One region of the Pantoea alhagi genome, then DNA from elsewhere that is predicted to be linked to it. Evidence: predicted binding sites of a transcription regulator. Region 1 holds the regulator's gene; each other region holds the start of a gene.
What was found. The regulator PurR, encoded in region 1, represses purine synthesis genes. The targets are predictions, from matches to a motif close to CANGCAAACGTTTGCNTG.

Region 1 (3,118 bases):
CGGCAGCGGCCAGGCGGGGGCCGCTGGAGATGAGCAAAGCGCACCGTGAACGCTATCAAAAAGCGCGTGAAACCGCGATGAACAAACTGATGAGCCAGTTAGGAAAGCCCTATTTATGGGGAGGCACCTCACCCCATACCGGCTTCGACTGCAGCGGTCTGGTCTGGTATGCCTATAAAGATGTGGTGAAATTCAAGATCCCCCGCACCGCGAATGAAATGTATCATCTGCGTGATGCGGCCCCCATTAACCGTGAAGCGCTGGAAAAAGGCGATCTGGTGTTTTTCCGCATCAATAACCGTGGCGCAGCCGATCACGTTGGCGTCTATCTGGGCAATGGTCGTTTTATCCAGTCGCCGCGTACCGGTAAAGATATTCAGATTAGCCAGCTTAGTGATGATTACTGGCAGCGGCACTATGTTGGCGCGCGTCGCGTTATGACGCCGCGCACCATTCGCTAACGCGTTGCGCAACAAAAAAGCCTGTCTCATGACAGGCTTTTTTATACTTCGCGCGGCGCTCAGTGCATAACGGCAGTGAAGCTAAACGCCATAATCATCAGCAATGCCACGACGGTAGTACCTATTGATAGTTTTAAATCGGTGTTCATCTGGCCTCTCCTTTACCCACATAAATTGTAACGTTATAGATTTTCCCATACTCCCTGGTAAAAATCTCGTTTTCTTTGCGCCAGCTTGGTAGAATCCCCGCCTTGCGTTGCGCAACGACAAAAAACCACCGTTGGCAGCCCTTTTTTAAAGACGTCCCGCCAGTCAGACGTACCTCAGCCCGCATAATGACAACCTCAACGCGCGCTGAATAACGCTATGTGGACGCAAACGATTAACATTAGCCTTATCAAAATATTAGGATAGGCGCAGGAGTATCTTTTTAATGGCAACAATCAAAGATGTCGCGAAGCGTGCCGGCGTTTCCACCACCACGGTATCGCACGTCATCAATAAAACCCGTTTTGTCGCGGAAGAAACCCGTGAGGCCGTGTGGGCAGCCATCAAAGAACTACACTATTCGCCCAGTGCGGTCGCACGCAGCCTGAAGGTTAACCACACTAAATCGATCGGTCTGCTGGCAACCTCGAGTGAAGCGCCCTATTTTGCTGAAATTATTGAAGCGGTAGAAACGCGCTGTTTCGCCAGTGGCTATACCCTGATTTTGGGCAACGCCCATAACGATCTACAAAAACAGCAGGCTTATCTGTCAATGATGGCGCAAAAGCGCGTGGATGGTCTGCTGGTGATGTGTTCTGAGTATCCTGAAGCACTGCTGAAAATGCTTGAGGAAAACCGCAATATTCCCATGGTGGTCATGGACTGGGGCGAATCCCGCGGCGATTTTACCGATACCGTGCTGGATAACGCTTTCGAAGGCGGCTATCTCGCCGGGCGCTATTTGATTGAGCGCGGTCATCGCGATATCGGCGTGATCCCAGGTCAGATGGAACGTAATACCGGTAGTGGACGCTTTGCCGGCTTTGTAAAAGCGCTGAATGAGGCCAACATCCCGGTACGCGAAGAGTGGATTGTACAGGGTGACTTCGAACCTGAGTCAGGCTATCGCGCCATGCAGCAAATTCTGGCGCAAAAGCAGCGCCCTACCGCCGTGTTCTGCGGCGGGGATATCATGGCAATGGGCGCGATTTGTGCAGCGGATGAAATGGGGTTGCGCGTGCCGCAGGATATTTCGGTTATCGGTTACGATAATGTGCGCAACGCTCGCTATTTTACCCCGGCGCTGACTACCGTCCACCAGCCCAAAGAGCAGCTGGGCGAAACCGCCTTTGATATGCTGCTGGACAGAATCACCAGCAAACGCGAAGAGCCGCAAACCATAGAGGTTCATCCCACGCTGATTGAACGTCGCTCCGTCGCCGACGGCCCTTTCCGCGACTATCGTCGTTAATGCGATGGCTCAGAAAACCTCCTTTTCTGAGCCTGTTACTCTTCACGCAGCCATTCCCGGTTGATTGTTTCCGTATCGCCAAGATAGTCCAGCAACCAGCGCAGTGCAGGTGAATCGCTTTGCTCCGACCAGCTGACGCAACAGAAGCTGTCGGGGAACGGCACCGGCAGCATCAGCTCCGTTAGCTGCCTGGCTTTAAGCAGCGGCGCGGCAAAATGACCGGGAACCATGCCCACGCACAGCCCGGCACGCAGGCAATCAAACGCGCTTTCCCAGTCCGGCACTACCAGGCGACGCTGATTATCCAGTGTCCAGGTAGTGCGCCGGGGCAACGCGCGGGAAGTATCCTCCAGCACCAGCGACGGCCATGGGCGAATATCATCCTCCTGTAGCGCAGTGGTAATGCTGGCTAGAGGATGATCAATGCTAACCACACAACGCCAGTTCAGCGCGCCCATATCGCGGAAGGCGAAGCGCCCTCCCACCGGGATCGCCTGTGTCGCGCCGATCGCCACATCAACCCGTTCATCCGCCAGCGCATCCCAGACGCCGTTAAAAACTTCCGGCGTGATCAGCAGCTCCATATCCGGAAAATGTCGGTAAAAATCGAGCACCAGCTGGCGGGTACGCTGCGGCTTAACGATGCGATCCACAGCAATGCTTAACTGCCCGCGCCAGCCGTTCGCTACCTGCTGGCACTGGCGTCGCGTGGCCAGCATTTTTTTGATAACAGCCCGCCCTTCACGAATAAAAAGCTCTCCCGCCTCCGTTAATACCACGTCCCGATGACGTCGTTCGAAAAGCGGCACCGCCAGCCAGGATTCCAGCTGACGAACCGTATAGCTGATAGCTGAGGGTACACGATGTAACTCTTCGGCGGCGGCGGAAAAGCTGCCATTGCGTGCTACGGCATCCACCACTTCCAGTGCATATTCAGACCACATTTTTTGCCTGCAAAAATTTTGATATCAATCGGCAAATTTTAGCGTTTCACATTCAGAAAAACATCCTTTACCCTCGCGCCGTCTGTTCACCTGCTTATAAATGAGAAAGAGATGTCTGCTTCAAAAGGATTTATGCTCTATCTGGCGCTACTCAGCACGCTGGGTTTTCTGGCCACCGATATGTATCTGCCTGCGTTTACTGCCATGCAGGCGAGTTTTCACACTTCCGCTGGCGTGATTAGCGCCAGCCTGAC
Region 2 (3,118 bases), 1.5 Mb from region 1:
AAGCTATACGTACGCATGTACGCCATTTACGGCGTGGACTCAGCGCAGAGCAGCAAACGCACGCGGCAAATAGCGTTGCTGAACATGCATTAAACGTAGCGTCGGTGGATCGGGCGCAGCATATCGCGCTGTTTCTGTCGGTTGATGGCGAGCTCAATACCTGTCCGCTGATTGCCCGACTCTGGCAGCAGCACAAGCAGGTTTATCTGCCGGTGTTGCACCCTTTCTCGCCGGGAAACCTGCTGTTTATTCACTATACGCCGGAAACAATACTGATCCCCAATCGGCTACGCATTCCGGAGCCACCGCTGGACGTACGGCATATTATTCCGCTCGACCGGCTGGACGTGATGTTTGTACCGCTGGTGGCGTTTGATAAACAGGGACAGCGTCTGGGAATGGGTGGCGGGTTTTACGATCGCACCCTGCAGCACTGGCGCAACCATCGTTTTCTTCCCATCGGTCTGGCGCACGACTGTCAGCAGGTGGATACGCTGCCTGCCGAAGCCTGGGATATCCCGTTACCGGCGATTTTAACCCCTTCCCGTCTGTGGCAGTGGGAAACGTAAAACGCCGCCTGAAAATCAAGGCGGCGTCGGCAGAGATAAACGCGGGTAATCAGTAAAGCAGGCGCGCGCGCATCGTGCCCGGAATCGCTTTCATCAGCGTCAGCGCCTTATGCGCCACATCCAGTTCTGCATCAATATCGATAACCACATAGCCCATCATCGGCGTGGTTTGCAGGTACTGTGCAGAGATATTGATCCCCTGCTCAGCGAAAATCTGGTTAATGGCGGTCAGCACTCCAGGACGGTTTTCATGGATATGCAGCAGACGGCTCACATGTGCGCCATGCGTAGGCAGTGAAACTTCCGGGAAGTTAACGGCAGAGAGCGTAGAGCCGTTATCAGAATATTTCGCCAGCTTGCCAGCGACTTCAATGCCGATATTCTCCTGCGCTTCCTGCGTTGAGCCGCCGATATGCGGCGTCAGGATCACGTTGTCGAATTCGCACAACGGGGAGTTAAACGGATCGCTGTTGGTCGCTGGCTCTTCAGGAAAGACATCGATAGCCGCACCGGACAGATGTTTATTCGCCAGCACCTGGCAGAGCGCGGGAATATCCACCACCGTTCCGCGCGAGGCGTTAATCAGCAGCGAGCCGGGCTTCATCAAGGCCAGCTCCTCTGCTCCCATCATATTTTGGGTAGAGGAGGTTTCCGGCACGTGCAGGCTGACAACATCGCTCATATTCAACAAGTCGGAAAGATGCGTGACCTGCGTGGCATTGCCCAGCGGCAGCTTGTTCTCGATATCATAGAAAAAGACATGCATGCCCAGGCTTTCCGCCAGCACGCCCAGCTGCATGCCGATATGACCGTAGCCAATAATACCCAGTTTCTTACCGCGTGCCTCATACGAACCGGCGGCCTGTTTATTCCAGATGCCGCGATGGGCTTTGGCATTCGCCTCTGGGATACCGCGCATCAGCAGCAGCATCTCCCCGATAACCAGCTCCGCCACTGAACGCGTATTCGAGAACGGCGCATTGAACACCGGCACACCGCGTTTTGCCGCCGCGTCTAAATCCACCTGATTGGTGCCGATACAGAAGCAGCCTACGGCCACCAGCTTTTCAGCTGCGGCAAAAATCTCTTCAGTCAGCTGAGTACGGGAACGAATACCGATAAAGTGCGCATCGCGAATGGAGGCTTTCAGCGCTTCACTATCCAGCGCGCCTTTGTGATATTCAATATTGGTGTAACCTGCCGCACGCAAATTATCCAGCGCGCTTTGGTGAACGCCTTCCACCAGCAGAAACTTAATTTTGTCTTTCTCCAGCGATACTTTTGCCATTTCCCGACCCTATTTTGCAGACTTCAGAAGAGGCTGTAATAAGCCAGCCTTCTGCCAAAATATCAAAATTTACGCGCACGGCAATACAAACGATTGCCTGTCGCTTAGCATGGGTAAATGTGGATTAGGGCGGATTCAACAGATTATGATGGGAAGCGCGTCACTGGCAGAACGATAGCGTTGCAGGCACCCGTTATGTGACATAAGTCACCAAATTAGGCTATCCGTAGAAAAGATGTTTTTCAGTAAGAAATAACCGGCGCGGCAGACGCGCCGGTCAGATCATTTGGTAATGGTTTTTACCCCATCAGGGCCGCCGATCAGTGCCACATCGGCGCCGCGTGCGGCAAAAAGCCCTACCGTCACTACGCCAGGCAACGCATTAATGGCGCGTTCCAGCTCGGTCGGGTTAACAATGCTGAGATTATGTACGTCGAGAATAATGTTGCCATTATCGGTTACCACCTGCTGACGATATTCCGGCAGGCCGCCCAGCTTCACCAGTTCACGCGCCACATAAGAACGCGCCATAGGGATCACCTCCACCGGCAGCGGGAAAGCGCCCAGCACATCAACCTGCTTTGACGCATCAGCGATGCAGATAAACTTATCCGCGACCGCCGCGATGATTTTCTCACGCGTCAGCGCCGCGCCGCCGCCCTTGATCATCTGCATCTGCGGGTTGATTTCATCAGCGCCGTCAACGTATACCGCCAGAGCGTCGACCTCGTTAAGATCGAATACCGGAATACCCAGACCTTTTAACTTCAGCGTAGAAGCCTCAGAGCTGGAAACCGCCCCCTCGATTTGGTGTTTGATCGAGCCGAGTGCATCAATAAAGTGGGCGGCGGTCGAGCCAGTGCCCACGCCGACAATGGTCCCTGGCGTGACATAATCCAGCGCGGCCCAGCCAACTGCTTTTTTCAGTTCATCCTGCGTCATGGTATGTTTAAAACCTGTGCTAATAGTGTGCGCGTAGTATAAAACAAGCTCTGGCTAAAATGCCTGTTGGACAAGCGGTGTTTTGTCGCTTTGCAAAGCAGTCCACAAACTGTCGCCGTTATCCGCAGCCGCAAAGTATTAATTTTATGGCATAGTGTCCCGCCATTCCTGAAGGAGAACAGAATAACAATGAAAAGACCCGATTATCGAACGCTTCAGGCTCTGGACGCTGTGATTCGCGAGCGCGGCTTTGAGCGCGCGGCGCAAAAATTGTGTATCACCCAGTCGGCGGTGTCACAACGTATAAAGCAGCTGGAAA
Region 3 (3,118 bases), 1.2 Mb from region 1:
AACAGCGCCAGCAGACGCAGCGCCAGCACCAGCTGTGAGGGATCGCGCACTCGTGAGGCGATAAGCAGGCTACCAACAAAGCGGGCAATCATTCCGGCCCCCAGCAGCAGACCGATTTTTTCCGCATCCAGCCCGCTGCCTTTTAACCATACGGCCCAAAAAGGCAGATAGATGCCATAACAAAAAAAGTAGGTGAAGTAACCGAGTGCTAACCAGTATGTTGAACGGACCGTCATATATCCCCCGACAATAAGGCGTTTACTTTGGCAAATCGTGGAAGGATAAGCAATTAAGGGTTTCTGCGGTGATAAAAAAGCCCCGGCCAACAGGACGGGGCTTTTAGCTAAAGCGAGAGGAAAACTATCAGGCATACACCGGGAAGCGAGCGCAAACTTCCAGCACTTTCTGCTTCACGCGCTCGATGGTCGCTTCATCGTTGATGTTATCGAGCACATCCACAATCCAGCCAGCCAGCTCGCGAACTTCAGCTTCTTTAAAGCCGCGACGGGTGACCGCCGGCGTACCGATACGGATACCAGAGGTGACAAACGGGCTTTTGGGATCGTTCGGCACGCTGTTTTTGTTCACGGTGATGTTCGCACGGCCCAGCGCGGCATCTGCTTCTTTACCGGTAAGGTTTTTATCCACCAGATCCAGCAGGAACAGATGGTTATAGGTGCCGCCGGAAACCACGTTGTAGCCACGTTCCAGGAAGACTTCGACCATCGCCTTGGCGTTCTTCGCCACCTGCTGCTGATAAACCCGGAACTCCGGCTCCATCGCTTCTTTCAGCGCCACCGCTTTACCCGCGATAACGTGCATCAGCGGGCCGCCCTGTCCGCCCGGGAAAACGGCAGAGTTAAGCTTTTTATACAGATCTTCGTCGCCGCCCTTCGCCAGAATCAGGCCGCCGCGCGGACCCGCCAGCGTTTTATGGGTGGTGGTGGTAACGATATGCGCATGCGGAACCGGGTTCGGATAAACGTCTGCGGCAATCAGACCCGCAACGTGTGCCATATCAACAAACAGGTAAGCGCCAACGCTGTCGGCGATTTCACGCATTTTTGCCCAGTCGCATACGCCAGAGTAGGCGGAGAAGCCGCCAATGATCATCTTCGGCTTATGCTGCTGTGCCAGCGAAGCCAGCTCGTCATAATTGATTTTGCCCGTTTCGTCGATACCGTAAGGTACAACGTTATACAGTTTGCCAGAGAGGTTTACCGGAGAGCCGTGCGTCAGGTGACCGCCGTGAGCAAGGTTCATACCTAAAATGGTATCGCCCGGCTGCAGCAGCGCGGTATAGACTGCAAAGTTTGCCTGTGAACCAGAATGCGGCTGGACGTTGGCATAATCTGCGCCGAACAGCGCCTTGGCGCGATCGATGGCCAGTTGCTCAACGATATCTACATATTCACAACCGCCGTAGTAGCGTTTGCCCGGATAGCCTTCGGCATATTTATTGGTCAGCTGTGAACCTTGCGCCTGCATCACGCGCGGGCTGGTGTAGTTTTCTGAAGCAATCAGTTCAATATGCTCTTCCTGACGAACCTTTTCTTGCTCCATTGCTTGCCACAACTCGGCATCGTAATCGGCAATGTTCATATCACGCTTTAACATCCGCATCTCCTGACTCAGCTAACTTTTAACGGCACTATATGGCCCTGACGGGCGAAGGCCAACAGTGTAAACCGTTTTGCAGGTAGAAGCATAGCCTCGTGAACGGCTTTTTACGCAAACGATTGGCTTGAGCACTGGCAAGGTTTGCAGCCCGATCGCCTTCCCACTTTTATCATGACAGTTATTCAGCCGCCGCTTGTCTGTTTTTCATTATTGCTAACGTTAGCATCCTTTATTTTTCCAGCATTATTTACAAATAACGACAAAAGCAATTAACATGCATTTAAAATGCAACTTATAAATCTCACTGGAGAGTGATTATGCTTGATGCCCAAACCATCACCACCGTTAAATCCACCCTGCCCGCTGTGGCAGCAACGGGTCCCGCGCTAACTGCTTACTTTTATGACCGGATGTTTACCCATAACCCGGAACTGAAAGATGTGTTTAATATGAGCAATCAGCGCAATGGCGATCAACGTCAGGCCCTTTTTGACGCTATCTGTGCTTATGGCGCTAACCTTGAAAATCTGGCGGCTCTGCTGCCTGCCGTAGAGCGTATCGCGCAAAAACACACCAGTTTTTCCGTTAAGCCGGAACAGTATCAGATTGTGGGCAAACACCTGCTGGCCACCATTGATGAAATGCTCAACCCTGGCCCGGAAGTGCTGGACGCCTGGGCCAAAGCCTATGGCGTGCTGGCCAATGTGTTTATCCAGCGCGAAGAAGAGATTTATCATGAGCACGAGGAAAAACCGGGCGGCTGGCGCGGCACACGTCCTTTCCGTATCAGCGCTATTCAGCAGCAGAGCGAAGTCATTAAAAGCTTTACCCTGACGCCGGTAGATGGCGAACCGGTGGCGGATTTTAACCCAGGGCAGTATCTGGGCGTGCATGTGCAGGATCCTGACTTCGCTAACCATGAAATCCGGCAATACTCTCTGACCCATGCGCCAAATGGTCGTGACTATCGCATCGCCGTCAAACATGAAGCGCTGGGTACGGTTTCCGGCTGGCTGCATGCGAAAGCAAAAGTTGGCGACGTGGTTAATCTGGCGGCGCCGGCTGGCGACTTTTTCCTGCAGGTCGAGGCGACAACGCCTGTGGCCCTGATTTCAGCTGGCGTCGGCTTAACGCCGATGCTGGCGATGCTGCATGCCCTTGCCAGGCAGCCTCACCAGGCACCGGTAAGCTGGCTTCATGCGGCAGAGAACGGTGCCCGCCATGCGTTTGCTGATGAAGTCGCGCAAACCGGCGCGCAGCTTCCGCATTTCAACAGCTATGTCTGGTACAGCAAGCCGCGTGAGGAAGATGCCGGACGCTTTAGCGCGCAGGGCAAAATAGATCTGTCTGCCGTTGCCGCCGAGCTGGCTGAAACAGGTCGCCACTACTATCTTTGCGGTCCGGTAAGCTTCATGCAATTTGTTGCACGTCAACTGCTGGATGCCGGCGTTCCCCATCAGCATATCCATTATGAGGTGTTTGGCCCGCACAAAGTGGT
Region 4 (3,118 bases), 1.5 Mb from region 1:
CTTTCACGATATTTTAATTCATTTGGCACATTGCTCATCACTGCATTCTCCTGCACTGGTTACTGAGCGACCGGTTTACCGGCGCGAACAAAAATAGGTTTAGTGACGTTGACCGGCATTTCCCGGTTACGAATCTGTACGATGGCCTGCTCGCCGATACCCGCCGGAACGCGGGCCAGCGCGATGCTGCAGCCTAACGTTGGAGAAAAAGAGCCGCTGGTAATGATCCCCTGCTGCAGATTGCCCTGCGCATCGGTAAACATTACCGGCAAGCCATTACGCAACACGCCCTTTTCCTTCATCACCAGGCCGACCAGTTTCTCGGTGCCCTTTTCACGCTGATGCTCCAGCGCCTCGCGCCCGATAAACTGACGATCGGCTGGCTCCCAGCAGAGCGTCCAGCCCATATTCGCCGCCAGTGGCGAGACGCCTTCATCCATATCCTGGCCGTAGAGATTCATCCCCGCCTCCAGACGCAACGTGTCACGCGCCCCCAGTCCGGCAGGCTTTACGCCCGCAGCCAACAGCTGCTGCCAAAATTCACCGGCCTGCTCGCCCGGCAGTGCGATTTCATAGCCGCTTTCGCCGGTATAGCCGGTGGTGGCGATAAAAAAGCCGTCTGACTCAACGCCGAAAAAGGGCTTCATACCGCTAACGGCCTGACGCTGCGCCTCACTAAACAGCGTTTGCGCTTTCTGCTGTGCATTCGGCCCCTGTACGGCAATCAACGCCAGATCGTCACGTACCTGTAACGACACATCGTAGGGCTGCGCATGCTCGCCTATCCACGCCAGATCTTTTTCGCGCGTAGCGGAGTTCACCACCAGCCGGAACCAGTTATCGCTCATAAAGTAAACAATCAAATCATCAATCACGCCACCGGAGGCATTGAGCATGGCGCTGTAAAGTGCCTTTCCTGGCTGCGTCAGACGCGCGACATCATTCGCCAGCAGTATGCGCAGAAATTCCCGGGTGCGTTCACCCTGGAGATCGACGATGGTCATATGGGAGACATCAAACATACCGGCATCTGTCCGCACCGCATGATGTTCATCCATCTGCGAGCCATAGTGCAGCGGCATCATCCAGCCGTGGAAATCGACCATGCGGGCACCGCACGCTTGATGCTGTTGATACAAAGGAGTCTGCTTCATAACATTCCTGTGCGTTAACGGGGTGATCAGACGCTAAAAGAGGCTAAAACGTCCGACGCAAACGTTCTCTTTCATTCGACGTTATCACTGAATGAGCCGTTTAACCATAAGCTAAACAAGGGCGAATTCATTCCGGCAACGTTGAAGGCTTCAGGGATTGTGCAGAACTTTTCACTGAAAAAATGCGTGGCAAGGCACATAACCAGCAACAGAAGCGCAACAAAGCAGTTTAAAAACCAGTCAGCGAATAAATAACGTTAAAAACGGCCACTGGCAAACAGCCTTCTGCATTAGAAAATATAATGCGAACAGCGGGGTTAAATTAGAATAATTCAAACGAACGAGCCAAAAGCGTGCAGCTGCTTCAGGCTGGTGCAAAGCGGAGAAAAAAGCGGGAAAAAACGATAACAGGCGATTAACGGCGCACAAAAAAAGGGCCGAACGGCCCTGAGATAGCGGGCTACAAACCCGCGCTGTAGGTTTGACGCATAAACACCCTGCTCAGGCTACGCTTAGCGCAACCATTCCGGCAGGTCGTGTAAGCTCATCGCCTGTTTCAGCAACCGGGGCTTAACGCCGGGCAGACGATCTGCCAGCCGCAGGCCAACATCGCGCAATAGCTTTTTCGCAGGATTGTTGCCGGCAAACAGCTCACGAAATCCCTGCATGTTAGCCAACATGAGTGCCGCGCTGTGTTTGCGGCTACGCTCATAGCGACGCAGATAGAGATGCTGACCGATATCTTTGCCCTGCTGCTGCAGGCGGCGGATTTCTCCGGTGAGCTCCGCAGCATCCATAAAGCCCAGGTTAACGCCCTGCCCGGCAAGCGGATGGATGGTATGGGCCGCATCGCCAACCAGTGCCAGCCGATGGGCCGCAAACTGGCGGGCATAACGCGCCGTCAAAGGAAATGTCTGCCGTTCGCTCTCCAGCTCACACAGGCCAAGACGCATATCGAAAGCGACCGACAGCTGCTGATTAAACAACGCGGCAGGCATTTCGCGCAGTCGGGTCACTTCCTGCGGCGGCAATGACCAGACGATCGAACAGAGATGCGCATCGCTCAGCGGCAGGAAAGCCAGTATGCCTTCGCCATGGAAAACCTGACGCGCCACCGCCTGATGCGGCTGCTCGGTACGAATATTCGCAACCAGCGCATGATGCTGATAATCCCAGAAGGTCAAGGGAATATCGGCCTTTTCACGCAGCCATGAGTGCGCGCCGTCAGCCCCAACCAGCAGGCGCGCGCTCATCATGCTGCCATCCTGCAACGTAATAAAAGCTTCGTTATCGCCAAAGGCGACCTGCTGCAGCTGGGCCGGAGCCAGCAGCGTGATATCACTCAACTGTTGCGCACGCTGCCATAAAGCCTGATGGATAGCCTGGTTTTCGATAATGTAGCCAAGATGGCTGACGCCCTGCGGCTCATCAAATTCAATGCGGCCAAAGCTATCGCGATCCCATACCTCCATGCCATGATATGCGCTTGCGCGCTGCGCCAGAATCGCGGACCAGACATCAAGATGCTGCAGCAGCCGTTCGCTGGCGGCGTTGATCGCAGAAACGCGTAAGCCGTGCGGCTCGCTGGGGTTAAAGGGTTCCGGCGCAGATTTTTCCAGCACCGCGATACGCAGGCCGCAGCCCTGTAATCCGCAGGCTACCGCCAGCCCCACCATTCCGCCACCGGCGATCACCACATCATAAGTTTGCATTGAAATCCTCTTTTCAGCGCGTTACCCAGCCAAGCGTACGCTCCGCCAGGCGGTTGCGCAGCCAGGGTAAATTGTCCATTGTCATCAGGCCAAGATTACGTCCTGCCACCAGCGGCAGATAGCGATTAGCAAACAGCCGCACCAGCCCATCGGTAATGCCGATAGTGGCGGCGCGATCCGCCTCTCGCCGTTGACGATAACGCTGTAGTACAGCAAAGCTGCCCGGGTCTTCCTGCTGGCGTTGCGCTGCCG

Region 2: serA (phosphoglycerate dehydrogenase) is a predicted target of PurR. The motif match lies at 1,940-1,957, and genes of this name have one in related genera.
Region 3: glyA (serine hydroxymethyltransferase) is a predicted target of PurR. The motif match lies at 1,729-1,746, and genes of this name have one in related genera.
Region 4: gcvT (glycine cleavage system aminomethyltransferase GcvT) is a predicted target of PurR. The motif match lies at 1,209-1,226, and genes of this name have one in related genera.

What each region holds. Positions count from the first base shown of each region.
Region 1 is NZ_CP019706.1:3,813,573-3,816,690, forward strand. It holds gene B1H58_RS17990 (C40 family peptidase) at 1-461, shown strand, start outside; gene cydH (cytochrome bd-I oxidase subunit CydH) at 521-610, opposite strand; gene purR (HTH-type transcriptional repressor PurR) at 895-1,920, shown strand; gene punR (DNA-binding transcriptional activator PunR) at 1,956-2,864, opposite strand; gene punC (purine nucleoside transporter PunC) at 2,976-3,118, shown strand, end outside.
Region 2 is NZ_CP019706.1:2,346,279-2,349,396, reverse strand. It holds gene B1H58_RS10965 (5-formyltetrahydrofolate cyclo-ligase) at 1-569, shown strand, start outside; gene serA (phosphoglycerate dehydrogenase) at 619-1,857, opposite strand; gene rpiA (ribose-5-phosphate isomerase RpiA) at 2,140-2,799, opposite strand; gene B1H58_RS10950 (LysR family transcriptional regulator ArgP) at 2,989-3,118, shown strand, end outside.
Region 3 is NZ_CP019706.1:2,627,804-2,630,921, reverse strand. It holds gene B1H58_RS12340 (3-phenylpropionate MFS transporter) at 1-236, opposite strand, end outside; gene glyA (serine hydroxymethyltransferase) at 364-1,617, opposite strand; gene hmpA (NO-inducible flavohemoprotein) at 1,938-3,118, shown strand, end outside.
Region 4 is NZ_CP019706.1:2,353,126-2,356,243, reverse strand. It holds gene gcvH (glycine cleavage system protein GcvH) at 1-38, opposite strand, end outside; gene gcvT (glycine cleavage system aminomethyltransferase GcvT) at 60-1,154, opposite strand; gene ubiI (FAD-dependent 2-octaprenylphenol hydroxylase) at 1,667-2,866, opposite strand; gene ubiH (2-octaprenyl-6-methoxyphenyl hydroxylase) at 2,880-3,118, opposite strand, start outside.